Acidicapsa acidisoli: one gene and its partner. The protein of the gene in region 1 interacts with the protein of each later gene in a pairwise test. Links are inferred from orthologs where the notes say so. Each region holds a gene or a part of one and is shown on either strand. Other genes may lie near its edges.

Region 1 (11,554 bases):
AAATCCTGGTCTCCAACGCCCAGTACTTCGAGCAGGCCCTCAACAACTTCACCGTGAAGTCGGAGCTGTCGGCGATCCAACTGCAGCAGAACCAGCAGGCAATCGGATTGATGACGGACCACGAGCAGTCTCTGTTGCAGGAGCGGAGCAAGGGGTCTCAGCAAAGCTCCTTTACTTCGATCAGCGCAGAGGTTGCATTTGTCGGCGTCTCCTTGATTTCTCTGGTGGTGCTGTTTGGCTTGCTGCTGCGCGACGCTGTGCGCCGGCAAACGATCAGCAAGCAGACGGCCTTGACCAACGAACGCCTGGCGCGCACCGTCAATGAACTGGAGGATCGTGCCCATGAGTCCGAGCTGTTAACCTCCGCGCGGGATGAACTGCAATTGTGCGTGGAAGTGCATCAGGTCTACGAGTCGGCGGCAAACAGCTTCTCCCGGCTGCTATTGGGAACCAGCGGGTCGCTTTGCATGATCAACAACTCGCGGCAGCTTGTGGAGGTGGTGTCGAGCTGGCAGGGAAGTTCGGGCGAGAGTGCGGTCGAGGATTTCCATCCGCCGGATTCCTGCTGCGGGCTGCGTTCAGGCCAGCCTCGCTGGAGGCAGCCAGGGGTTTCGGAGATTCACTGCACACACTTTTCTAGCGAAGCGCCAGATCGCTATCTCTGCAAGCCGATTGTGGCTCACGGGAACACGCTTGGCATGTTGTATGTGCAATGCGCCTCCGAGGCCGTGCTGAAGGCGGTCAATCTGCGCACGGACGGGTTGCGCCAGCTTGTTCAGCTTACCGGCATGGCAATAGCGACACTGAATCTGCGAACGAAGCTCGAGAATCAGTCCATACGGGATTCGCTGACCGGACTGTTCAACCGGCACTTCATGCAGATTTCGCTGGAGCGGGAGCTTTCCCGGGCAGCCCGGCGCAAGCAGACGCTGGCGGTTTTCATGCTGGATCTCGACCACTTCAAGAAGTTCAATGACACCTTTGGTCACGCTGCCGGAGACACGGTGCTGAAAGCTGTTGCAGAGATCTTTCGCGCCAATATTCGCGCCGAAGATATCGCATGCCGATATGGCGGCGAAGAGTTCACGATCATACTACCCGATGTGACGCCGGCCATTGCCCTGGAACGAGCGGAGAGCATTCGCCGGTCTGTTGCAAATGTGCGCCTGCCATTGGACCGAGAAGTCTACAGCGAGTTTTCGATTTCAATCGGCGTAGCGCTTTACCCCAATGACGGCGAGACCTCTGATCTGCTGCTGCGACGAGCGGACATGGCGCTATACCGAGCCAAGCGGGCAGGTCGAAACCAGGTCTCGCAATTTGAAGCCGTGACGATGGCGACTTAGGCCTGGGCCCGGAATTGAACTCACGCGAAACTATGTTCCCGGGAAAATCGATAATAGTGAAGCTATATTCGTGAATCAATCGGCGCCATATCAACAAGTTATGGACTTGCAATACCCGGATGCTACACTCGCAGTCACTTACTCATGCTTGCGAAAGTACTCAGTGCAGCCGTTTACGGCATAGATGCAAACCTCATCGACGTAGAGGTAGACCTCAGCGGAACCGTTGCCGAGGAAGACAAGTTTCATACAGTGGGCCTGCCGGATGCCGCGGTGCGGGAGAGTCGCGACCGCGTGCGCGCGGCGATGAAGAACTCCGGTTATCTGATTCCGCCCACTCATATCACCATCAATCTGGCGCCCGCGGACATCAAGAAAGAGGGCGCGGGCTTCGACCTGCCCATCGCCGTCGGCATTCTGAATGCCTATGGCGCATTGCAGACCAAGGATCTGACGAAGTTCCTGATGGTCGGCGAGTTGGGACTGGATGGTGGACTGAGGCCTGTCCCCGGCATTCTTTCGATTGCAGTGCTGGCGCGAGCGCGGGGGATTGCCAACCTCATACTGCCCGCAGTAAATGCGCCGGAAGCGGCCGTGGTCGAGGGTGTGAATGTCTTTCCCGTGGCTTCGCTGGGCGACGTGATAGAGCTTCTGAACACGACGCTGCTGGGCGAAGTGCAGCGCGCACCGTTCCGTGTGGCGACAGAGCAACTTCTGGGTGAGTTACATCACTACGCGGCAGACTTTTCGGATGTGCGCGGCCAGCAGACGGCCAAGCGCGCGTTGGAAGTTGCAGCGGCGGGTGGCCATAACATTCTGATGATCGGGCCGCCGGGGTCGGGCAAGACGATGCTGGCCAAACGGCTGCCGTCGATTCTGGCTCCGCTGACCTTTGACGAAGCGCTGGAGACGACCAAGATCCACTCCGTGGCTGGCGTGCTCGACGCCGCGCAGGGGTTGGTGGCGCAAAGGCCATTTCGCGCGCCGCATCATACAATTTCCGATGCCGGACTGATTGGCGGAGGAGTGATTCCACGGCCGGGCGAGGTTTCGTTGGCGCACAATGGGTTGCTCTTCCTGGACGAGCTGCCTGAATTTCCGCGCAATGTGCTGGAAGTGATGCGGCAGCCGCTGGAAGATCACACGGTTACGATAGCGCGGGCAGCTATGTCCCTGACGTTTCCGGCGCGTTTCATGCTGGCTGCTGCGATGAATCCCTGCCCGTGCGGTTACTTTAACGACAAATCGCGCGAGTGTCACTGCACGCCGCCGATGATCCAGCGCTACGTTGCCAAGGTCTCCGGTCCGTTGCTCGATCGAATCGATATCCATATCGAAGTGCCGGCGGTGCAGTACAAGGAGCTTCGAGGTGGCGCGGCGGCGGAGGGTTCGACGCAGATTCGCGATCGGGTCATGCAGGCCCGGGAGAGGCAACGGAATCGCTTTGAAAAGGCGGGAGAGCGGATCTTTGCCAATGCGCAGATGGGGACTCGGCAGATTCGGGCTTTCTGTGACCTACCCGCCGATGCGGAGCGATTGCTCGAACGGGCGATGCAGCAGCAGGGCCTGAGCGCGCGGGCGCACGATCGAATTCTGAAGGTGGCGCGCACCATTGCCGACCTCGAAGGTACAGAAGGTCTGACCGTGCGGCACCTGGCGGAGGCTATCCAATATCGGACGCTGGATCGGAGTTACTGGGCATAGCCAGACTGCGGCCGAGGCAGCGGGCCCGCCTATCGTCTCTCGAATCTTCAGCGCGACTCTCCGGCGCGGCCCGAAATGGGACTCCGCTGTCTCTCAATCGCAGGGAAAGTGGTTGATTCGATGCCACCCTGACAGATGCCTACAACTGCGTACAACGCCGGATAATGATTCAGCTAATTCTTTGGCTCTTTGATTTCAATAGGTTTATGCAGAGATAGCTGAAAATTATGGCGGGACTTTGCTGGTATTTCTCCGACAGAAAGCCAGAAAATATGGTTACCTAGGTGTTAGCGGTAATCACTTCGGCGTTGTATGGAAAAGGCTTCATGAAAAGCGAATTATGTGGGTCAGAGGGTAGGACGGAAGCGCCTGGTAAGTTCCGCGATGCAGGATTCCGTTCATAAGCTCCCTGAAAGTAATCAGGCTTTGGATTTTGCAAAGCGATTCGTACGCCGGGAAGGACGAAATCCGTATGCCCATTCTGCAGTCAAATACCGATGCCTTGTTGGTCGCAATTCCCATGGTTGGGATTCTATTCGCAGGGTTTTTCCGGCTCGACGAGATCTTCGGAAAACCGAAAAAGCCGGTGGAGAACCGCCGTCAGATGTCCGGCTGGGACAAGAACGGACGCCCCATCTGCACCGATCCGGACGGCAAGAATCCCGAGATTCAGCGAAAAGACGGATAGCCGAAAAGGACATAGGCCACCCCGAGGCCCTGGCGCTCCATTGATCAGGAAAGTGATCAGGGAGTTATTCACATTTGAGTTATATCGAAATCCCGACGCCGATAGCCGTCTAAGTCGTCTCAAATTACTCCAGTAACTTAGAGTTTCTAAAAGATCTGTCCGATGAGCGTTTCTGAGCACGGAACCATAGTGCATCCATGCTCAGAGGGATGGACCGCTTCGTGTTAGCACTTGAATCCAATGCAGATGCATTCCTGGTAGCCATCCCAATGGTGGTGGCCTTAATTGCCATTCTCTTTCGATTGGACGAATTGTGGTGCAGGACTCCGAAAGTGCGGGAAGCAGGTCGGCGGCTTTCGAGCTGGGACGAGAACGGAGTTCCCATTTGCATGGATCCAGGTCCGACGGTCTACAGAATCGCGCGCCGCGAGCACCGCGCCAATTTGGACTAGATCCGAATCAAGCGCATCTCCCGCAAAAATATGGCGACATGCATAACAGGAGCTGAGTTTGTGCGCGCTGGCAGATCCGAGCAGTCCCCTTGGGAATCGACTGTGTTCCGAAACGGAAATTGGCCAGGAATTATTGATTTCGCCATTACCGTTTTGGAAACGCCGCAAAACGTGCTATAAATAAGGGTTGACCAGAACTCACCTTGGGTATAAATTCATTATTGCTACCCAACAAGGCTGATCTCGCGTATACATTTCGGCTACGCTCTGTTTCGCCTTGACTTCCGCGTCATTCTGTTGTGCGGTTCACCAGAGGTAATTGGTGCACTGGAAGTGTGTGTGGTGTTTGTGTTTGATGTGTTCTGGATTGTGCAGTTTCGCCCCAGAGTTTGGCCTTAGCTTTGAAGAGAATCGCGAGGAATGACGTTTTTTACAGCCTCGAAAACCTGGCCGCAAGCCCAGGGAAGATTTTAGAACTTAACCCCTGCTTTCTGCGTCTAATAGTCGGCAGTAACAAAATTAGGATAGCGCCGCTTAACGGCCTTCCTCTGCACCGGGAGAACCGGGCAGTGATCACCACAAAGGAGAACGATGCATATGCGCTCGGAACTGATTTTTGGGGCACTTACTCACGTGTCCAACCGCTACCAGTTGTGCCAACTGGCGAGCAAGGCAACCCGTAAGCTGCACAAGCCCAACAGCCGCCTGCAGGACACGACGAATGAAGTCTTATATCGATTTCGCACCGCCAATCCTGGTACGGCATCTGTTGCAGAGTCCGATGTCCAGCCGGTAGAGCAGCGCCGCGCAGCGTAAGCGCGCGGCCTGCACCACCTGCACCACCAAACCCGCCTGGTTTTACTCCGGAGCACCCTCCAGTCCAACTCCCCCTTCGATCCGCCTATGCGTAGGTGTCCTAGCAGGAATCCATGACCATTGCAGAATTAAAAGAGAAGAACATCACCGAACTGAGCCGTATTGCGCGGACTCTAGACATTCAAGGCGCGAGCGGTCTGCGCAAACAAGACTTGATCTTCAAGATCCTTCAGGCGCAGAGCGAAAAAGAAGGCCACATCTTTGCCGAGGGTGTGCTGGAGATTCTGCCTGACGGTTACGGTTTCCTGCGTTCGCCGGACTATAACTACCTTCCCGGCCCGGACGACATCTATGTATCCCCGTCGCAGATTCGCAAGTTCGATCTGAAGACCGGCGATACGATCAGCGGAAACGTACGCCCTCCGCACGAGGGCGAAAAATACTTCGCGCTGGTCAAAATCGAGGCCATCAACTTCGAGTCTCCGGAAGAGACGCGGAACAAGATCCTCTTTGACAACCTGACGCCGCTTTATCCGCAAGAGCGGATCAAGATGGAGACGGTGCGCGAGGGAACCAGCGGCCGCGTCATGGATCTGCTGACTCCAGTGGGCAAAGGCCAGCGCGGTCTGATCGTCGCTCCGCCCAGAACCGGCAAGACGATGCTGCTGCAGTCGATCGCCAACTCGGTGACGTCGAACCATCCCGAAGTTGTGCTGATCGTTCTGCTCATCGATGAGCGTCCCGAAGAAGTCACGGACATGCAGCGCTCGGTGAAGGGCGAAGTTATCAGCTCGACCTTCGATGAGCCGGCGGCGCGCCACGTACAGGTCGCCGAAATGGTGATCGAGAAGGCCAAGCGCCTGGTCGAGCACAAGCGCGACGTGGTGATCCTGCTCGACTCCATCACACGACTGGCGCGCGCCTACAACACCATCGTTCCTCCGTCGGGCAAAGTGCTCTCGGGCGGCGTCGATTCCAATGCGTTGCAGCGGCCGAAGCGCTTCTTCGGCGCGGCGAGAAATATCGAAGAAGGCGGCTCGCTCACCATCATTGCGACGGCCCTCGTCGATACCGGATCGCGCATGGACGAAGTGATCTTTGAAGAATTCAAAGGCACGGGCAACATGGAAGTGATTCTGGATCGCAAGTTGGTGGATAAGCGCGTCTTCCCGGCAATCGACATCCAGCGCTCCGGCACCCGCAAAGAAGAGCTGCTTATTCCCAAGGAAGATCTGCAGCGTATCTGGGTGCTGCGCAAAGTGCTGAACCCGCTGTCGCCGGTGGAAGCGATGGAACTGCTGGTGAGCCGCCTGGAAAAGGTGCGCAACAACGCAGAGTTCCTGCAGAACATGAATCATCTGTAAGGCAAGGCCCAGAAAGACCCGGGGAGCCGGAGGAGCGATGCTTCTCCGGCTCTTCTTGTTTGCGGATGGGGCGTGACCGTGCGGCGCAAGGACGAGTTCAGCGCGAAGATTTCGGCATGGCCAAGGCAATCTCTTCGAGGGTGAATCTAGGCGTTATGTGCTGGGGGCAGTTCCAGTCGTAGGCAATTAGTTCGATGCGGAAAATCCGCTCGACTTCTGCATCGTAATCGGGCTCGGCGACCAACTGGTCGAGCTCGGGTTCGGAGCCTGGCTCAATCAGATGAGCGTGGCCAAGGATCTTGAGCCGGGTCCGGTGCGGGTAGTCCATTAGGAAGAGTGAGACCCGGTCATTCTCCGTGAGATTGCCGGCGGAAATGTACTGTCGATTGCCGGAAAAGTCGGCAAAGGCCAGAGCCTTGGGGCCCAGTACTTTTAGAAAGCCTGCGGGTCCGCCGCGATGCTGGATATAGGGCCATCCATCCGCCGTAACGGAGGCCATGTAGAAGGAATCGCGCTCGCGGATGAAGTCTATTTCATTGGCGGAAAGGCTGTCGTGGCTCACGCCAGATTGCGCGATGCGTTCGTAAGCCGCGCGCGAGCCGTAGCGCTTCTGGAGTGCCTTGGCAGCGGAACTAAAAATGGTCTGTGCGAATTTGTGCCCCATGCTGGCTCCGTGCATTCGATGCCGTGGGCGCTGCAGAAGAAACAGAAAAGGTGACAGGGAAATCGCCGAGCTGCATGACTGGGCTGGCTGCTTTGCGTTTCCGAAGCTTCTTGATAGAATCGGAGAGTTGTTCCTCTCTTGTGGGGCTGTAGCTCAGCTGGGAGAGCGCCTCGTTCGCAACGAGGAGGCCAGCGGTTCGATCCCGCTCAGCTCCACCAAATAAATCAAGCATATAGCTCGAAAATCTGGGCCAAGAAGAAGGCACGAACCGCTCATACGTTTGAGCCCTATCGGTGCGGCAATGCATTCAACAACTTACGCTTTTGTCTATCTCTGAGATCCGGTTCGCCGGAGCCCATCTCTTGAATGCAGTGCCATTTGGGCTTTTTCGGCACAACTGACGATAAGCCGAAATATCAGAAAAGATCGTGTTGTAGGTAGATAACTTGGTGATCATGCAGCAGGAGAGACGGCTGGCGAGAGTCTAGTTTCTAGAGAACTCGTAGATCTTCGCACGGCTCCAATAGCTTTGGTTGTCCCAGTTAATGTGATTGCCGTCGGGGGTAACCGCTCCGTCGATACGGCTCCATTCGGTGGTTAAGTGGCCGGCTGCGTCGACCTGGCCTGTAGCCCTCTGGCGTTCCCATGTCTGGAAACCACGTGTCGACAAGCAGCACTGGGTAGGTGTCACTCGATAACATACTCAACGCAGGCGTGAAACAGACCCCAGACATAGACGCCATCGCAACCAGGGCAGAGCAGCAGGCAGCGGTCCTGCTTTTGGTTACCATCATGGCGACCTTCCCGCGGCCGGCGCAGAGGTACAAGTGACAATCGCGGGCATTCCCGCCGAAGGCAAGAAGGTTCTGCTTGAGCATTATAGGATTGATGACACACACAGCAATTCGTATAGCGTGTGGAAGGCGATGGGCTCTCCGCAATCGCCGAATACCGAGCAGTACGCAAGGCTAAAAGAGGCAGGGCAACTGGAGCTGCTAAATTCGCCCGAATGGCTTGAAGTACACGAAGGCAAAGTAACGATCGGCACGAACTTTCCACGGCAGGCAACATCTCTGATGCGGTTGACGTGGTGACCTGGTGGCGACCCTCTTGAGTGAATCGTATCGAACGAAATTGCTTGGCTCTGGTCTTTCCAGACCGATGGAAGTGAAGTGGTATTTTGTCGCGTTGGTGACTGCGGCGATTGCCATCAGCTACTTCGACCGGCAGACGCTGCCTGTGGCCATCTCGGCAATCGAACGAACCATACCGCTGAGCAACCAGCAATTCTCATGGCTGCAGTTCGCATTTCTGATCCCCTACGCCCTGCTGTACGCGGCAGGCGGTCGCTTGCTGGATGGGATAGGTACGCGGCGTGGATTTCTGCTGATCATGCTTTGGTGGTCTGCCGCATGTGCTCTCCACGGCTTGGCGACGAGCTTCGGCTTCCTGCTGGTGGCGCGCTGCCTCCTTGGAATGGGCGAAGGCGGAGCCTTTCCTGCAGCGACCAGGGTAGTAGCCGAGTGGGTTCCACTGGAGCGGCGTTCGACAGCGATGGGAATCATCAACGCCGGCACGGCAGTGGGGTCCGTACTTGCGCCTCCGTTGATAGGCATAGTGCTTCTAACGAGTGGATGGAGGACGGTATTCTTTGCAGCTGGTGCTGTGGGGCTTACGTGGGTGGTGTGGTGGTACATCAGCTACCGCGGGCACAACGAAGTCTCGATCGCAACTCTTGATGCGCGCATGGTCGCGCGGGAGTTGTCATTCCTCGAAATTGCGGGTATGCGCAGGGTTCAGGTGCTCGTCTTCGCCAAGTTCATGAGCGACTCGGCTTGGTACTTCTATCTGTTCTGGCTGCCCAAGTATCTCTACGATATTCGTGGCTTCGACGTGAAGCAGGTGAGCTACTATGCTTGGATTCCTTATGCAGCCTCAGGCATCGGCAGCTTTCTCGGCGGATGGCTGTCGAGCGCAATTCTGAGTCGTGGCCGGTCACTGGATTTCTCAAGGAAGTTTGTTCTCGGTCTCAGCGCGCTTTTCATGCCCATAGTGATGCTGGTACCGCGTGTGCAGGTTGGGTGGGCACTGATGTTGTTCAGCATCGCATTCTTCTGCCAGCAGTCGTGGTCAGGGCTCATCATGACTCTACCCGCCGATATCTTTCCTCTCTCTGCTGTGGGAACCGTGTCTGGGCTGGTGGGATTTGGCGGAGCCATTGGGGGCGCTGTCTTCGGCGTAGTCGCTGGATTTCTGCTCGGCCATGGATTTGGATATGAGACGCTGTTTCTCATCGTAGGGAGCTTTCATCTTATCGGCTTCGTGGCAATTCTGCTCCTGGGGGGCAGAATACAACCGCTTAAGACCCCAGACATCCTGACAAAGGTAAACCCGATATGAAGATCACCGAAGTGCGCACGCGTGTCGTTCAGTGGGAAGGTGAGACAACACCGCTGCCTCCTCACTTCTGCACCAATCCGATGGACCTGATTATGTTCCGCGAAGCGTCTATGGGAAACTTTGCATTTCACGGGTGGGTACTGGTTGAAATCTTCACGGATGCCGGCTTGGTTGGCCTGGGCAATGCGGCTCTATCGCCACTGGTGACCAAGACCTGCATCGATACCTATCTCAAGCCGCTGCTCCTGGGAGCGGACCCGTGGGACATCGAATATTTGTGGCAGCAGATGTATCGGCGGACAATGGCCTTCGGGCGTAAAGGCGTTGGCATGACGGCGATCAGTGCGGTCGACATCGCGCTGTGGGATCTCCTGGGTAAATCTGCGAAGCAGCCGGTATACCGCTTGCTCGGGGGACGAACGAAGAAGCGAATCCCGGTCTATGCAAGCCGTCTTTATAGCATGCCACTTGAAGAATTGCGACTGGAAGCGCAGCGCTATAAGGATCAGGGATACAAGGCCATGAAGCTGCGTTTTGGATGGGGGCCCGTGGATGGTGCGGAAGGCATGCAGCATAACGTGGCGCTGGTGCAGACCGTCCGCGAAGTGGTGGGCGATGGCATCGATGTAATGGCAGACGCCTACATGGGATGGACGCTCGACTATGCCAAACGCATGTTGCCACTGCTTGAGCCGTTCCATCTGCGCTGGCTCGAGGAGCCGGTGATTCCAGATGACACACGCGGCTACAAGGAGTTGAAGGCATACCGGCGCGTTCCCATCGCAGGGGGAGAGCATGAGTTCACGATCTTTGGATTTCGCGATCTGCTGGAAGCGAATGCACTCGACTATATTCAATTCGACACCAATCGAGTAGGAGGCATCAGTCAGGCACGCAAGATTGCGGCGCTAGCAGAGGCGTATCAGATCCCCGTGATCCCCCATGCGGGCCAGATGCATAATTACCATGTCGTTATGGCAAGCCTGAATTCGCCCATGGCAGAGTTCTTTCCCAAGGTTGATGTCGAAGTGGGCAATGAATTGTTCTGGTACATTTTCGATGGCGAGCCGGTTCCCACCGATGGCTATATCGATCTCGACGAAAATACTCCAGGCCTCGGACTGACAGTCAATGAAGAATCGCTGAAGCGCTTCACAATCATCGAGTAGAGGATACCCACTTCATGGTTCACCTGGTTCAGATTGACAACGGCTTGTCACGCAGGGTTGCTATGGTTGACGAGCCTTATCTCCGCTGCCTCAATGACGTGCGAAGTATCTACCAGCTAGCGCAAAGCTGCCTGCAAAGTGGCGAGAGGCTCAGCGACCTTGCGCTTGCGCTCGCGCAGGGAGAAACGTTGGACTACGACGCAGTCTACACGGGGACTTCCGAGTGGCGCCTGCTAGCTCCCATCGATGTGCCAGAGCAGCCCTCGCGGCTCACAATCGCCGGGACTGGTCTGACCCATCTGGGAAGTGCAAAAGATCGGCAAGCCATGCATCTTGCCAACACCGGAAGAGACGCGGAAATTGCTGAAAAACCTTCTGCTGCTGTAACAGACAGCATGCGAATGTTTCAGTGGGGTGTCGAACGCGGACGCCCTGCGCCAGGAGAAATCGGGATTGCGCCAGAATGGTTCTATAAGGGCAACGGCGCGATGCTGCGCGGACCATTCGAGCCCTTGACAGTCCCAGCTTATGCGGAGGACGGCGGCGAAGAAGCAGAAATCGCAGGGATCTACATCATCGGCGGAAACGGAATGCCCTATCGGATCGGGATGACCATTGGCAATGAATTCTCCGACCATCAATTCGAAAAGCGCAATTATCTCAACCTCGCCGGCTCCAAGCTCCGCATTTGCAGCATTGGTCCGGAACTCGTGATTGGCGCAGATTTTGAAGTAGTTGAAGGTTCAGTGCAGATCAAGCGAGGTGCAGAGACTATCTGGTCCAAGGAAATAGAAACGGGCGAGGCAAATATGTGCCATAGTCTCGCGAATCTGGAACATCACCACTTCAAGTTCGAAGGACATCGCCAGCCAGGCGACGTACATGTGCATTTCTTCGGAGCACACTCGTTGAGCTTTGGCGACGGCATTACGCTGCGGGATGGCGACTGGA
Region 2 (11,547 bases), on another replicon or contig:
ACCGCTTCGTTGACCACAACGGCCAGGTCGCGACCGGTCGCATTGAGCACGGTAACCAGACGCTGCGCCGGAGCGTTGATAAGGAAGAGGAGCTTCGCGTAAATTTCTTCCTTCGGCGGCATCGAGGCGAGCGCCTTGACTTCCTCGACGTTGATCAGCTTGCCGTCAACGATGCCCAGCTTGAAGGTGAACTCGGCGTTGTCAGAGACCCACTTCGAGAAGACCTTGGCCAGTTCGACCGGGTCGCCGGAGGTGAATGCCGCCGCCGAAACGCCCTTGAGGCCCTTGAGCGCCTGCTCAACCTTGGTGCCTTCGCTAGCCTTGGCTGCCAGCTTGTTCTTGAGCACGCGATACTTGCCACCCGCGCCGCGGACGACCTTGCGCAGCTCAAAATCCTGCGCCACCGTCATCTTGGCAAAGGTGCCAATGATTGCCGTTGTAGAGGTCTCTAGCTCTTTCGCCAGAACCTGAACCTTCTGCGTCTTTTTCGCCCTTGTCAATGCCATTACTTAACTCCTGGTCCGTTCGGCCAGCCCGTCCCGCTTAGCCCGTCGCCCTCGTCCGGGCTCAAAACTCATCTCTTCCTGTTGCCGACAGCTCCGATTCGGAAGCCTGGCGCCAGAGGCTGAAAAGAGGAGAACGGGAAAATCTCTAAAGTCGGCTTACTTAGCCGCTGCATCCGCTACGGCGCCGTCAATCGGAACACCAGGGCCCATCGTCGAGCTCAGCGTGATCCCTTTGACGTACTTGCCTTTCGCGGCTGAAGGCTTGGCGCGCATCACGCTGGCCAAAACAGTGGTCGCGTTCTCGACGAGCTTTTCCGGCGGGAAGCTCAGCTTGCCTACCGGAACATGCACCAGGGCCGTCTTATCGGCGCGGAACTCAACCTTACCGGCCTTGATTTCCTTAACTGCGGCAGCGACGTCCTGCGTGACGGTTCCAGTTTTCGGATTCGGCATCAGGCCGCGTGGTCCAAGAACCTTACCCAGACGACCGACAGACTTCATCATGTCGGGCGTGGCAATCAGGGCATCAAATGCGGTCCACGATTCCTTCTGGATCTTCTCGACCATCTCTTCGCCGCCGACGAAATCCGCACCAGCAGCTTCGGCGTCCTTGAGACGATCACCGGAAGCGATGACGGCGACAATCTTGGTCTTGCCGAGTCCGTGAGGAAGCACAACCGTGCCGCGAACCATCTGGTCGGCGTGGCGGGTATCCACACCAAGACGCATGGTCAGATCGACGGTTTCGTCGAACTTGGCGAACTTTACCTTTTTCAGGAGTCCTACCGCCTCTGGCAGCAGGTAATTGCGGGGCTCAACAGCCGCACGCGACTTCGTAATATTCTTGCTGGCTTTCTTTGCCATTTATCCTCATCTCCCACCGCAATTGCCGGTCCCGCGTTGCGGGAAGCTCACGAAATCGCTGGGTAGCGAATTTCATTTCGAGCCCAAGTGCCGTGGTGTTGTTGATGGGCCACTCCGAGGAGTGGACACATTTATGAAGTATGACAGAGTTTGATTGCGGGCGCAAATCGGAGCGGTCGGGAACCGGTGCTTACACCAGTGATTAGTCTGCTGCTTCTTTTGAACGGAGATAGATGTCATAGCCGCCAAGTTTATGGAAGAGCGTGAATTCTTTTGTGATCAAAGACAGCACCAGCGCTCTGTCCGGCAACGGATCTTCGTTCGACTGCAGGCGGGTCTTCACGATCACCCAACGGATATTGTGCTGGCGAGCGGCTTCGAGCAGTGCGGCGGCTGAATATGGGTCGGTCGTGTTGTCGAAGATCTGAACTGGAAATTCGGGGACTCGCCCACTGGCGAAGAAAAATGGCTCTTCGCCGGGAAGCAGCAGAATCCCGTCCTGCGGCGGGATTTCTTTCGCCGCAAAGCGTACAAGTTCCTCGAAATCTGGCAGATATGGCCCGCGATCGGCCATTTCCCGTAAGGCTGGCAGCGTGGCGCGGTAAAGCGGCTGATCGGGAATATTCAGGTAGTTCATGCGCTCGTGGCCTGCCGCATAGAGGCCACCGCAGATCAGGAAGGTCGCTGAGACCACTATGGCAAGCGGGAGAACTATCTGCCGGACAGCTGATGGAGCGGCGGTCAGCATTTGTGCGATGAGCAGGATGAGCAAGGGCCAGATTGCGTAGGTTGAGCCCCATAGCTGCTGCGAGAGAAACGTTCCGTGGATGGCCGCAAGAATGAAGAAGGGCGTCAACCCGCCAAGCGAGACTCCTTTGCGGAGCTCGATCAACGCAACGACTGCGGAAACGATCAGCAGCATTGGCCAGAGTGCGAGCAGGTTGTCGCCGCGCTCGTCCAGATCGTCGTTTAGAAACAGGTAGAGGATGCTCCCGAGCAATGGAGCTGACAGGAGGCAGAGCGCCAGGATTTTGGCCCCGGTTCGCCGGACAATCGGCAGGGAGACGAGGATCAATCCGCAACCAACGGTCGGCAGAGTCCACGCGAAGAAGGGCTGCTGGTAGACCGTGAGCATCTCCGAAAAGCCGGGCAGGCGGCGTTGGGCTGCAAAGTGGATGGTCCAATGAAGATAGTTGTCGAGGCCGGCCGTGACCTGGATCAACCCAAGAGCTGCCAGCATAGCCGCACAGATTGCGACAAGAACCTTGAAGAGGATCGCGGAACTCGGTTCGTTGGTTGATTCAGACAGCCTATCCTTATTGATCCGGCTTTTGATCTGGCTCAAGAGCAGCAAAAGGAGGATGCCGGCAACTACGAGCGCAAGAAATGGCACTCCCATATTCTGTTTAAAGAAGACTGGCAGGACGACGGCTGCTCCGGTCGATACGGCCATTGCCCATTGCCTCAGAAGAGTGCCTTGCCCTGGTTGATTGAGTCTGAGTCTCTGCAAAAGGAAAATCGCGACGAGAATGGCAAAACCCGCGTCGCAGTCGTAGATCGGATGGGGATAGATGCTATAAACCCCAAGCACTGTTAGCGGCGCGGCGAGCAAAAGCGAAATCCACCACGCGCGGGCGACGTTATTTTCCAGGAATCGCAGAATGACTCGCCACGCAACCACTGTGGCGAGGCCGCCAACAAATGCCGCGTAAGCGACATGCAGGAAATAGTGCCTGCCTGCGAGCCGCATGATTCCGGCCTGAAGCAGGAATGTCAGCGGCGGATGGACCAGCGGGAAGTCCCGATACGGCATTTGGCCGAGTGCGATGCGGTAACTGGTATCAAGCAGATAGCTCAGATCCCAAAGAATTGCGATCTGCGAGTTTTGCCAAAGGACAAAGGCTGCGGTGGCCAGAAACAGAGCTGCGCCAGCCAGAAAATCGCGACGTTCCCAGCGTTTCCATTGTGTGGATGCTTTTAGCTCGGGTTCGCCCAGGCGTGTGGAGTCCGGCAAGTTCCTCTCCCAGCAACGAGTCTACTCAAAACAAAAGCCCTCCGAGCGGGAGGGCTTTTGGGCGGACCAGGAAATGAACGAAGAGGCGCTAGGCGACTACTTCGATGCCCATGGAGCGGGCAGTTCCCTTGATGCTCTTGATTGCGGCCTCGACCGAGGCGGCGTTCAGGTCGGGAAGCTTGGTCTCGGCGATTTCGCGGACTTGCTTTTCCGTGACCTTGCCGACCTTGTCTTTGTTCGGGACTGCGGCGCCTTTGGGGATGCCGGCTGCGCGAAGCAGGAGGTTCGATGCGGGCGGAGTCTTGGTGACGAAGGTGAAGGTTCGGTCGCCGTAAACGGTGATCACGACCGGGATGGTGAGTCCGGCCATCTCCTTGGTCTGGGTACGCGCGTTGAACTGCTTGCAGAACTCCATGATATTGACCTGCGCCTGACCGAGCGCGGGGCCGACTGGAGGTGCGGGAGTTGCCTTGCCAGCTTCGATCTGCAGCTTGACGTAGCCTGTAATTTTCTTCGGAGGTGCCATGTTCGTTTCCTTCGGAAACAGCTGCCAGCTCCTAGCCGCTAGCTTTAGCTGATGCATTTCCTTGAATCAATTTTGGTAAAGCCGCTCGAGCGTTCGCTTGCAACCGGAGCACGCTAGGTAACACACCGGCTAGAAGCTGGAAGCTAATAGCTAGAAGCTGCCTTACTCAATCTTCTCGACTTTGCCGAACTCCAACTCAACTGGCGTGGAGCGTCCGAAGATGGTGACCATAACCTTGAGGGTCTCGCGATCTTCGTTGACTTCGTCCACGATACCGTTGAAGTTGGCAAAGGGGCCGTCTGTAATGCGGACGGACTCGTTCTTTTCGAACCGGATCTTCTGGCGCGGCTTCTCTTTGGATTCATCGGAGCGATTGAGCAGGGAGCTGATCTCTTCTTCGCTCAGAGCAACCGGCTTGTCGCCCGTACCCAGAAAGCCGGTAACGCGCGGGGTTTCCTTGATGATGTGCCAGATCTGGTTGTCGAGTTCCATCTCGATCAGCACGTAGCCAGGCAGGAAGACACGCTCGATGGTACGCTTTTTGCCGTTGACCGTTTCAGTCACAGGCTCGGTGGGAATCATTATGCGGCCGAATTTGCTTTCCAGGCCAAATGCCTGAATGCGGCTCTCCAGGGATTCCTTCACCTTGCGCTCAAAGCCCGAATAGGCGTGCAGAATATACCACTTAAAATTCTCATTCTGCGGCGGTTGTACCGGTTCGGGTTGTTGCTCCAATTCGTCTGTCATTCCCTGTGTCTCTCTCACGGCTACTGCGGACCTACAAGCAGACTCGTCAGTTTAGTCAGTCCAAAATTGAAAACACCATCCACAACCCAGAAATAAGCGGCAAAAATGAAGACCGTCACGAGGACCACGGTTGTGGTCGCCTGGACTTCCTTGCGCGAGGGCGTAACCACTTTCCGCATTTCGGCGCGCACGTCCGTCAGGAAGGTGCGAGCCTGCTGGTATGTAGCCGTCGTCCGTTCCACCAACTGATTCTGCTTGGGGTTAGTGGACTGCTCGCCTGCAACCAATGCTGTCTTTGCCATACTTCTACTCGCCTTTGCTATCCGAAGTCGATCCGGAGGTTACTGCACTTGGAATGGCACTCAATCTGGCAGGGGCGGAGGGATTCGAACCCCCAAGTTCGGTTTTGGAGACCGACAGTTTAACCGTTGAGCTTACGCCCCTAAATTCGAGGGACTAGGAAATAGGGAAAAGGGAGTAGCTTGGAGCCAATTCGCGGCCATCTATTCCCTATCCCCTAATCCCTGTTCCCTGCTTTACTTCGTTTCTCTGTGCTTCCGGTGGGTACGGCAGCGCTTGCAGAACTTCGCGAACTCGAGACGGCCGGTGGTCGTCTTCTTGTTCTTCGTCGTCGTGTAGTTGCGCTCCTTGCACTCAGTGCACTGCAATGTCACAATTTCCCGCATCTTCGTATCCTAACTGATTCGGCGTAGATCTGCTCTGCGCCGGTCTTCTTGAATTTCTGAGGGATCAGGGAACTCGTCTTCCTGTTCCCTAATCCCTATTCGCTGCTACTAAGCGATAATCTCCGAGATGGCCCCGGCGCCGACTGTCCTGCCGCCTTCGCGGATGGCGAAACGCAGGCCCTTTTCCATCGCAACCGGCGTGTGCAGCTCGATCTCCAGCTGGATATTGTCGCCCGGCATCACCATCTCCGTGCCCGCAGGAAGCTTCGCCGTGCCCGTCACGTCCGTGGTGCGGAAGTAGAACTGGGGACGGTAGCCGTTGAAGAACGGCGTATGACGGCCGCCTTCTTCCTTGCTCAGAACGTAAACCTCGCCTTTGAACTTGGTGTGCGGCTTGATCGAACCGGTCTTGGCCAGAACCATGCCGCGCTCCACGTCGTCCTTGGCAATGCCGCGCAGCAGCAGGCCGGCATTGTCGCCCGCCAGACCTTCGTCCAACTGCTTCTTGAACATTTCGACGCCCGTTACTACTGTCTTGCGCGTCTCGCGGAAGCCGACGATTTCAACTTCCTCGCCTACCTTCACCTTGCCGCGCTCGATACGGCCCGTAACCACCGTGCCGCGTCCGGAGATCGAGAAGATATCTTCGATCGGCATCAGGAAGGGCAGATCGACCATGCGGTCCGGCTGCGGAACGTACTTGTCGACCGCATCCATCAGCTCATCAATCTTGGCTTCCCACTGCGCTTCGCCATTCAGGGCGCCGAGAGCAGATCCGCGAATGACCGGAACGTCGTCGCCCGGGAACTGGTACTTGGAGAGCAGCTCGCGCACTTCCATTTCCACCAGTTCAACCAGCTCTTCGTCCTCGACCGCGTCGCACTTGTTCAGAAACACTACCAGTGAGGGAACGCCAACCTGGCGGGCCAGCAGCACGTGCTCCTTGGTCTGGGGCATCGGGCCGTCGGTGGCCGCAACCACCAGAATGCCGCCATCCATCTGCGCCGCGCCGGTGATCATGTTCTTGATGTAGTCGGCGTGGCCCGGGCAGTCGACGTGCGCATAGTGACGGTTGGCCGTCTCATACTCCACGTGCGCTGTCGCGATCGTAATGCCGCGCTCCCGCTCTTCCGGCGCGTTGTCAATCGTGTCGAACGAACGGAACTGGATCTTCGGATTGTGCTTCGACAATACCTTCGTGATCGCCGCCGTCAACGTCGTCTTTCCGTGATCGATATGCCCGATCGTTCCCACGTTCACGTGCGGCTTAGACCGGTCAAATTTTTCCTTCGCCATGGCTAACCTCAGTCCCTTCTTATACTTCTAACCTGCCACTCTACAGTGAGCGGTTCATACTCACATGAAAATCTGTGCATCCAAGAGCTCATTCAACGGCGGAATCAATAGTATGCGTAGATCTTCAAAAACCTTTGCCGCAGCTCGACCGGCACCTTTTCGATGCGGGCCAGGTACTTTTCCCGAATCAATGCCTGGTCGCTGGTCGGAAGCGCCTTATACAACTCCGGCGAATCCTTGCCGAGCAAGCCTTTGTCCAACACCAGCTCAAACTGCCTCACCCGCAGCTTCTTCCCGGCCACGGAAGCCAGAAAAAGATCGGCGCGATTGGCGGCAAAGGCCGCTTCAATCCGCTGGGACAACTGCTGAAAGCCCTGTTCGTTCTGGACCGGGAAAACCGCCTGCTCAAACATTTTTGCCTAACCCCTGCGCGACCGTTGCACCTTCAAAAACTGGAGCGGGAGACGAGGATCGAACTCGCGACCAACAGCTTGGAAGGCTGTGACTCTACCACTGAGTTACTCCCGCCCTGACAACTACCTGTGCTACCTGAACCCTGGAGCTGATGACCGGGATTGAACCGGTGACCTCTCCCTTACCAAGGGAGTGCTCTACCAACTGAGCTACATCAGCCCTCTTTACAGCTTACCGGCCTCATCCTCACTTCGCCGCCGGATTTTGTCTGCCTCGCGAGCCACCATGGTCCGGAGGACAAACATCCCGATGACGAAGAGCGGAATCAGCTTAATTTCGACCGGCCTGCCAAAGGCGAAGACAGTGCCCTCGCCAAGAGTAAACCAGATTACCGCCGCCAGAATGCCGAAGGCCCCCATGGCCACCCAGAATTTCTGGTCTTGCCTCGAACCAGGCTTTCGTTCCTGAACCTGCTCCGGATCGAACCCCGGATTCTGCTCAGGACCATCCAGCTCGCGCATCCCGCCAACCCTCAATCCATAACAACAAAAACCTGAAACATGCTGGTGCACAGGGAAGGATTCGAACCTTCGTAGTCCCAAAGGACGGCAGATTTACAGTCTGCTGCCATTAACCACTCGGCCACCTGTGCCCATCTTCTCGTCCACCACCGAAACCCTACTTTGGCGCATTCCACCCTCTCCGGAAATCTCCGGTTTATCCGGATGACCGGACCTGTGGAGCGACGCCTCTGGGGATTTACCGCGGAGGACTGGATTGACCTTCCTGAACTTCCGAAATCGACTCGGGAATGCGCTGAATCGGTCTATCCAAATAACTTTTCTTGCCGTGCCCGTATTCTGGCCCGGTCTTACACTCAGGCACGGCCCTCAGGCCGCGATGCGTGGAGCTGGCGAAGGGATTTGAACCCCCGACCCTCTGATTACAAATCAGATGCTCTACCAGCTGAGCTACGCCAGCAAAACTTTACCGGAAATCCGGTGATCTGAACCCAAACTCTGCGGGCACACTTGATCCCGCCGCGCTTTCGGCACAGAAGTAAAGATTAGCACAGCGGCGTTGGAGGGGCAAACCGGTCTACGCCGGGTCGAGCCGGAGCTTCGAACCAGGGCCAGAGCCACCTCTCGTCTTGTCTTGTCGTGACCTGGCTCAGATCTGGTTCAGAAGCGGAGGGATGCACGCTGAGGCGATGAACGATTCGCGCCGGGTCTCGCCGACTTTTCGTTCAAGTCAAAATTCAGGTCAAAAATTACACACGTCGGTGAATTGCAATAGAAAATTGACAACAATTATTTGGTCCAACGTGACGAAAATGCCTGGACTTTCACGCATATAGAAATTAGATGGAACTGTTCAATTTAGATTTCTGTGAAGTTACTTCAGAAGGCAAATTATGGGTACTTAACGCGCCTGCAAGGCATGGTTACTGGGCTGAAAGTATGCGAAAAGGCAGAAATGGAGCGCATTTTTAACGCTTTCAAGACTTCCTTGACTTGACTATAGCCTTGGTGTACTTTCTGTCTGACCGGCGACGGGTCCCCCAACAACAAAGGAAATGGAAGGTCATGACTCAGATGCGTAGATTGAGTGCATTCATATTCTCCCTTGTGGTGGTTTTCGCGCTTTCCGCGCAGGCGCAGGTAGGTGATCCCGGCACATTGATCAAGGAAAAGCTTGTATCCCAGATCAAGCTGACCAAGGCCGCAGCCGCGCACGATGACATCGTTACTGCGGGCGACGTTGTTGTGTTGCATAAGGACGGGTTGATGATGTGCAGCTCCGCCTCTTCTTATGCCTTCTCCAACACTTACAGCAACGGCGTGCTGGCCGCGAATTACAACAATCGCGCCAAAGATGCGGCTAAGAATTTCTTCAAAGGCAAGCTCCCATTTGGTGGTGGCGGCGGTGTCACGGATGCGGCTAACAACGGTTGCACCTCGCGAAAGTTTGTTTCCGGCGAGAAGTTTTGGGTTACCGATGTCGCTTTGTTAAAGGATGGCATTCTAGTCAGCACCTTCAGCGATCCTTATAACGATGTTCGCTATTTCGGCGAAATCAAGTTTCCGTTCCCTAAAGGTTCCGTCCCGCCGGTCGACGATTTTGTCAAGACAGTGTCGGAGGTAATTACAGTTCAGCCGCCGGACGACAAGGATAAGGGAAATCAAAACGATCAGGCGTCAGGACAATCGGCTGCTCCAGCGCAGGGACAGGCTCAAGCGCAAGCACCGGCTCCAACGCCGACCTCGGCTCCTATGGCCGCAATTGCGCCGCCGCCACCGCCTGCGGACGCTCCCCCGCCGACGATCGCCGTGGGACAAACTAAGGATCAGGTTGTAGCTGGATTCGGCCAACCAGTTAGGACGGCTAAGTTAGCCGGAACCAAGGAGATCTACTTCTACAAGGATATGAAGGTAACCTTCACCAACGGGAAAGTAAGTGATGTTCAGTAGGTAGTCCATTGTTCCGCAAGTACGCTGCAGGCTTCCCGGCATCTTGGATCGAGCGCGGGATCCGTGGCTTCACAAAAGGGAGGCTATTCGATGGTTAAGCAAAACATTTCGCTAACTGGCAAAGGGACTCTGGCAGTTGCGACCGTTGCCCTGGTTTTTGGGTGGAGCAGTCTGTCCGGCGTCGCCGCGACGAAGCCATCCGCACCCGCTAAAGCGCCATCCGCACCTGCGCATGCAGCGGCCGCACCCGCGTCTCATCCGGCTGGAGGTGCGGCCGGAGGCGCAGCGCATACTTCGACGACCGCCGGTCACACTACCACCACTACTGCTGGTCACACAACGACTACGACGGCGGGGCACACTACTACGACGACCGCCGGACACACTACTACTACTTCGACTGCCGGTCATACGACGACCGCCGGCGGAACAGCCGGAGCCGGCCACACAATGACGGCGGGGACTGCGGGGCACGGCGCTGCCAGTGGTGGCGCACCCAAGGGCACAACCGCCAGCCACTCAGCTATCAGCCGTCCCGTTCCCAAGGGAACTACCGAGCACGTCACCAAGACCGGCTCCGCAGTCCGCACCCGCCCGGATGGACACGTGAGCGATGTTCATGACGCCAGGCGCGGTATTGATGTGCACCACGGACTGGATGGATCCCGTCACGTTTCGAGAGAACTCCCAGGCCACGGCAGAATGTACGCCGAGCGCGGACGCCCCGGATATGTACAGCGCGGGTATGGTTATCACGGCCACGACTTCGGTCGCCGCTCGTACTACTACCATGGACGGGAGTATGACCGCTATTACCGCGGCTACGGATATCGTGGCATGTATCTGAATGTCTACGCTCCCGGCTATTACTATGGCCCTGGCTTCTACGGATGGGCCTACAATCCTTGGGCAGCGCCAATTACTTTCGGATGGGGATGGGCCGGTGCTCCGTGGTACGGGTTCTACGGCGGCTTCTTTACACCATATCCGGTGTATGCCAGCGCTGCATTCTGGCTGACGGACTACATCATCGCGCAGGATTTGCAGGCTGCCTACGCGGCTCGCCAGGAAGCTGCCGTCGCTGCTGGAGAAGCCATCGCAGCAGGCGGACCTCCGGCGCTGACTCCGGAAGCTAAGCAGTTGATTGCCGATGAGGTGAAGAACCAGATTGCGCTGGAGAACGCGGAAGCCGCGCAGACTGCGCAGAAGCAGGATGTCGACCCCGGCTCCAGCGGAATCGCTCGTCTGCTCGGGGATGGGAAACCGCACGTCTTTGTTGTCGGGAGTGGATTGGATCTGACGGACAGCACTGGCGCTGAGTGCGCCGTGAGCGAAGGAGATGCTTTGCAGCTGGTTTCTCCGCCGCCCGGGGACGCAACCACTGCGGATCTGGTCGTTCTTGCCAGCAAGGGCGGAAAAGAGTGCCAGAGAACTGCCACCGTCGCCGTCAACCTGACCGATCTGCAGGAGATGCAGAACCACATGCGGGAGACGATTGATCTTGGCCTGAAGGATCTGCAGGCCAAGCAGGGCACCGGCGGAATTCCGGCAGCGCCAACTTCGGCTCAGGCTCCCCCGACCCAGACGGAGTACGCTGCGGTTGCGCCTCCGCCAGACCCGAAGGACGCTGCCGATCTGCAGGCGCAGGCCAAGGATGCCGACCAGGCCGAGGCCGAGGTAACCGCGGCGGCAACGACGGAGAATGGCTCCCCGATTGGCACCGTTGCTCCGTCGGGCCCGCCGCCGAGCGTCGCATTGGGACAGACCGTGGACCAGGTGAAGACAATCCTCGGCCCTCCGCTGAAGACGGCGGATCTGGGTGCGAAGCAGATCTACTACTACGACGGGATGAAGGTCGTCTTTAAGGCCGGCAAAGTTACTGACGTCGAGTAACTTTGAAACCGTTATAAATGGCTTCGATCACCCGTCTTGACCGGGCTTTTTCGTCCACCTTGAACAGATGAAAAAGCCCTGTCTTGTGCTACGGCCTGTCAGATCCACCATCCGGAACACTCGTAAAATT

Evidence for each region.
Region 2: the proteins of rho (region 1) and nusG interact in binary tests that used the Escherichia coli proteins (3 or more experiments, as listed by UniProt). The link is inferred for Acidicapsa acidisoli from one-to-one orthologs.

What each region holds. Positions count from the first base shown.
Region 1 is NZ_JAGSYI010000003.1:623,063-634,616, reverse strand. What follows is about bases 4,280-7,244. They hold rho (transcription termination factor Rho), read left to right. Parts: upstream 4,280-5,119; coding sequence 5,120-6,370; downstream 6,371-7,244. Other genes in these bases: OHL23_RS20395 (pyridoxamine 5'-phosphate oxidase family protein), read right to left, coding at 6,468-7,034; OHL23_RS20405 (DNA-directed RNA polymerase subunit omega), read left to right, coding at 4,788-5,006. Also shown: OHL23_RS20420 (diguanylate cyclase), read left to right, coding at 1-1,346; OHL23_RS20415 (YifB family Mg chelatase-like AAA ATPase), read left to right, coding at 1,491-3,050; OHL23_RS20410 (hypothetical protein), read left to right, coding at 3,523-3,738; OHL23_RS20385 (GH39 family glycosyl hydrolase), read left to right, coding at 7,862-8,128; OHL23_RS20380 (MFS transporter), read left to right, coding at 8,145-9,434; OHL23_RS20375 (L-rhamnonate dehydratase), read left to right, coding at 9,431-10,603; AraD1 family protein, read left to right, coding at 10,618-11,554. UniProt on the Escherichia coli protein: Facilitates transcription termination by a mechanism that involves Rho binding to the nascent RNA, activation of Rho's RNA-dependent ATPase activity, and release of the mRNA from the DNA template.
Region 2 is NZ_JAGSYI010000001.1:698,791-710,337, forward strand. Bases 2,866-5,823 are described here. They hold nusG (transcription termination/antitermination protein NusG), read right to left. Parts: upstream 4,658-5,823; coding sequence 4,073-4,657; downstream 2,866-4,072. Other genes in these bases: OHL23_RS02880 (hypothetical protein), read right to left, coding at 2,866-3,384; rplK (50S ribosomal protein L11), read right to left, coding at 3,473-3,910; secE (preprotein translocase subunit SecE), read right to left, coding at 4,678-4,959; rpmG (50S ribosomal protein L33), read right to left, coding at 5,194-5,343; tuf (elongation factor Tu), read right to left, coding at 5,452-5,823. Outside these bases: rplJ (50S ribosomal protein L10), read right to left, coding at 1-506; rplA (50S ribosomal protein L1), read right to left, coding at 663-1,370; more of OHL23_RS02880, read right to left, coding at 1,573-2,865; more of tuf, read right to left, coding at 5,824-6,639; OHL23_RS02915 (hypothetical protein), read right to left, coding at 6,744-7,052; OHL23_RS02930 (hypothetical protein), read right to left, coding at 7,278-7,574; OHL23_RS02945 (hypothetical protein), read left to right, coding at 8,640-9,524; OHL23_RS02950 (hypothetical protein), read left to right, coding at 9,615-11,417. UniProt on the Escherichia coli protein: Part of the processive rRNA transcription and antitermination complex (rrnTAC). The complex forms an RNA-chaperone ring around the RNA exit tunnel of RNA polymerase (RNAP).